DNA from 2 places in the Mycobacterium paragordonae genome. Region 2 is predicted to be linked to the other one. Evidence: riboswitches for the same ligand, from Rfam matches in the RefSeq annotation. Region 2 holds a riboswitch; the other holds the start of a gene.
What was found. A riboswitch is a leader RNA that binds a small molecule or an ion and turns the genes downstream of it on or off. The one in region 2 is predicted to bind magnesium.
Positions count from the first base shown of each region.

Region 1: linked by a shared signal. The riboswitch ahead of C0J29_RS15475 (PPE family protein) and the one ahead of C0J29_RS13300 (Rv1535 family protein) in region 2 are both predicted to bind magnesium.

Region 1 covers NZ_CP025546.1:3,408,797-3,410,992, reverse strand. Annotated here, with positions in the region: gene C0J29_RS15475 (PPE family protein) at 232-1,365, opposite strand; M-box (ykoK) riboswitch at 1,680-1,851, opposite strand; gene C0J29_RS15465 (PPE family protein) at 1,983-2,196, opposite strand, start outside.
Region 2 covers NZ_CP025546.1:2,869,147-2,871,342, forward strand. Annotated here, with positions in the region: gene C0J29_RS13295 (NAD(P)H-dependent flavin oxidoreductase) at 1-351, shown strand, start outside; M-box (ykoK) riboswitch at 527-696, shown strand; gene C0J29_RS13300 (Rv1535 family protein) at 973-1,203, shown strand; gene ileS (isoleucine--tRNA ligase) at 1,563-2,196, shown strand, end outside.

The DNA.
Region 1 (2,196 bases), 540 kb from region 2:
TCGTGACCTGACCCGCCTGGAATCGGCCGAGCACGCCCGGTCAGCACGGACCGCCCTGCGGGGGGCGATGTCGCCCGGTGACCGATCGGCCGTCATGAGTTGTTCTCCCAACGTTAGGAATTAACCTACGTAAGACGTTAGGGAACGGTAGCCGCGAACACCTGTATCGGAACTGGCCCTTTCCTGACGGTTTCCTGAAAGGCCCGTTCTTGCAGGTCGATACGGGTGCCGTCACCCGGCAGCAGGGGGCCGCGCGACCACGGTGGGGCGGAAACCGTACTGCGGTACGGCCCGTCCGTAGGGTTGTCCTGCGACGTTACCCAGTGGGACACCGGGCATTCCGGGTGCGCCCGCCGGCGGCGGCGCCACCATCGGGGTGCCGCCCAGCGCCGAATGCAGCGGACTGGTCAGCGGAGTGGCCGCCGTCCAGGCCGGCGGCACCGAGAGCCTCCCGGCAGTCCCCGCATTGCCCGCACCGGCCGACACGACGCCGGCCAGGCCGCTCGTGGATCCTACGGATTCCGAAACGGCGTTACCGGCCGCTGCCACGGCGCCGTCCGTCGCGGCACCGGCGCCGCCGCCGAGCATGTCCAGAAAGGGGCCGAACGTGCTGCCCGGCACCAGGAGTCCGGTGGACGCGATCGTGTTCCACACGTTGGCGTTGGGTCCCCAGTCGGACCAAAAGCCCTGTCCCGCAGGCCCGCTCGTTCCCGAGAGTCCCTGAAGCGCGCTCGGCACAGCCGAAATCAGTTGCGCGAGAACACTTTGCTGACCTGCCGCGCCGGAAGCCTGGGCGACCGACACCGCCTGTGCCGCCAGGCCGCTCGGGTTGGTGGCTTCCTGCGGTTCAGCGAACGGGCTCAACTCGGCAGCGGCAGCCGACGAGCCGGCATAGCCGTACATGGCCGCCGCGTCCTGCGCCCACATCTGGAAGTACTGAGCCTCGGTGGCCGCGATCGCAGGGGTGTTCTGCCCCAGGATGTTGGTGGCGACCAGCGCCGCCAATTGGGTCCGGTTGGCCGCGACCAGCGGCGGCGGCACCGTTGCCGCGAAGGCCGCCTCGAAGGCGGCCGCGGCGGCCGCGGCTTGCGCGGCGGTCTGCTCGGCCTGCGCCGCGGTTGCACTCAGCCAGGCGACCTGTGGCACGGCAGCGGCTGCCATTGATGCGGACGCGGGACCCAGCCACTCCGCACCGGTCAGTGTCGACAGCACCGCGTCGTAGGACAGCGCGGTGGCCCGCAACTCGGCGGCCAACCCGTGCCACGCCGAGGCTGCGGCCAGCATCGGACCGGAGCCCGGCCCGGTGTACATCCGCGCGGAGTTGATCTCGGGCGGCAACGCTGCAAAATCCAGTGCGGCAGTCATCGGACGCCTCCTTGGCTGACTGTTTTGTGGCAAGATGAAATCCGATTTCGGGCAGCATTGATCGCAATTCGCGCAGCGATATTCTGCGCAGGAGAATGACGCGCGACGGAAAACTCAGCGCGCGCGGGAAACTATCGGAAATTCCGACTCAAAGTGCGAACACGGTGCCCGGGTCGGATCGAAACGAAATGATCGTCGATCTCGGATAGGGACTGTCGTCGGGACTCACTCCGCTCTCACCTCCTCTGGGCCGGGGCACGCAGGGGTGCCGGGTGCACGCCACAGAGATGAGACCAGCGGCCAAAACCACTGGGCCAGCACCTCTCTCGACAGAGCTTTGGCACCACACGGCGTATCCGGCCGAAGCCGGAAGCCACTTGGGCTCAACCCTTAAGCCGGGAAGAGCTGTCCTGACCCTGGGCGTCTTTCGACGTTCGAGGTCAGTGGCCTGTGTCCGTGCAGACGCCTCACCTAGCGAGGTGCATGCAAAGTCATCGTGGCACTCGACAGGATAAGAGTCAACTCAACGACCGGAATTTGCCAATATTCGCCAAATTCGGGCGGACGAAAATTCTTATTCGCCACGGTGGCAATTAATGCGAGAACGCGTTGCGGGTTCAGCCCGCCGCCACCGGCCGCGGCATGATCGTCAGCTTGAACCCGTAGCGCGGACCGTTGCCCCAGTTGCGGGAGTAGGCGGCGGGCGCGGGCATGCCGGGCATGCCGGGCATGCCGGCCCCGGCTTCTGGTGCGGCGGTGACGGCCGCACCGGAGGCGGGTACCGCGCGGTTTGCGACCTCGACCGCCGTGGTCCAACTCGGCGGCACGGAC
Region 2 (2,196 bases):
CCGGTCGTGAAGGACAAATTCCTGGCCGCGAAGTCGTCGGACACCGTGCGATCCCGGTCGATGACCGGCAAGCCGGCCCGCATGCTGCGCACCGCCTGGACCGAAGAGTGGGAACGGCCCGACACCCCGGACCCGTTGGGGATGCCGCTGCAGACGGCGCTGATCACCGACTCCCAGGTGCGGATCAACCAAGCCGCCGCCCACCCCGATGCGAAGGCCCGGGAGTTGGCGACGTACTTCGTCGGTCAGGTGGTCGGCTCGCTGGACCGGGTCCGGCCGACGCGAGCGGTGGTCCTCGACATGGTCGAGGAATACATCGACACCATCGGTCGGCTCACCGATGTGACATAGCGAACTCATAGCGAAATGTAACCTGGAGATCGCCTCCTGGTAGCCGCTGTTTTCCCAGCTCAGACGCGCTATTGCTGAAGGATGGCTGTGGGCGTCCGTAGCGAATGCATAAAGATGCCCAAACCCGGGGGTGCCGCGTTGACCGGGGCCCGTACGTCGTGCATTATCGGTCAGGCAAGCACCTCGTTAGGTGAGGCGGCTACACGAACACAGGCCACTGACCCCGAACGTCGAAAGACGCCCCGGGTCAGGACAGCTCCTCCCGGCTTAAGGGTTGAGCCCAGGTGGCTTCCGGTTTACCGGACACGTCGGGTAGTGCCAAAGCTCTGACGAGAGGGGTGCGGATTTCCGGCGGATCGCCGGCATCTGTCTCCCTTCGCGTGCGCAGCAGATCGCGTGGATACCCACGTGGGTCGTGAACCGAGAGGAGGTGAGGGACGCATGAGTTCCAGTGGCAGTCCGGGTCGATATCCGGGCGGTGTTTCGTCCCTGACCGGTCTCCGGTGCGGCGTTCTCGGCTGAGCCGTCAACCACGCTCCGATCGGAACCGTTGCGGGACGGGACTTCCCAAGAATCTTTGAAGGTCCACCTGTCAACGTTTGATCCTGTTAGGAGGCGATCATGACCGCTGCTCTGTATGACGAAGTCGTTACCGTAACCGCTGCGCCCACGCTGCACGTGGTGCGTGACGTGCCGGTCGCCGCGGCGCCGAAGAAGGCCCGCCGCACCGAAGAAGTGCTGTCCGCCGGCGGCGACCCGCTGGTGGCCGGTGCCGCCCGTCTGCTGCACATCCCGGTGCGGCACATGTACGCCGCGCTGTGGCGCATCGGCGTGCTCGAAGTCCAGGCGTGAGGCCCATGGACAGTGCGCTACCCGGCACTCCAAGGGGCTAGCCGACCGCAGGTGCGTCCTGCGGCGGGCCAGCCTCTTGGAGTGCTTACAGTCCAGATGATTGCGACCCGCGGCACCCGGCTTCGCCGGGTTTGCGATCGCAATTAGAATCAACGCCAGACCAGCATCGATCCGGCCATCACCGGGGAGCTTTCGGAAGAACAGCCATTCGGCCCAGTAGAACCGAACGGGCGGGCCCGTCACAGCCTCTTGAGTGGTCACGCGTGAGCGTGGCAAGCGGGGTGGTACCGCGGCGTTCGCGCAACAGCGCATCCGTCGTCCCCGTGCCTGGACATCTCGAGGCACCGGAGACTACCCACGTGAGCGACAACCCTGAACTCGAGGCCGACCGCACGGCCTATCCGAAGCTGGCCAGTGGTGCGCCCGACTTCCCGGCGCTCGAACTCGAAGTGCTCGATTACTGGTTCCGCGACGACACCTTCCGCGCCAGCATCGCCCGCCGGGACGGCGCCCCCGAGTACGTGTTCTACGACGGGCCCCCGTTCGCCAACGGCCTGCCGCACTACGGGCATCTGCTGACCGGCTACGTCAAAGACATCGTTCCGCGCTACCGCACCATGCGCGGTGACAAGGTGGAGCGCCGGTTCGGTTGGGACACACACGGATTGCCCGCAGAATTGGAAGTCGAGCGCCAGCTGGGCATCACCGACAAGTCTCAGATCGACTCGATGGGCATTGCCGCCTTCAACGACGCGTGCCGTGCGTCGGTGCTGCGCTACACCGACGAATGGCAGCAGTACGTAACCCGCCAGGCGCGCTGGGTCGACTTCGACAACGATTACAAGACACTCGATCTCAGCTACATGGAGTCGGTGATCTGGGCGTTCAAACAGCTCTGGGACAAGGGCCTTGCCTACGAGGGCTACCGGGTGTTGCCCTATTGCTGGCGCGACGAGACCCCGTTGTCGAATCACGAACTGCGGATGGACGACG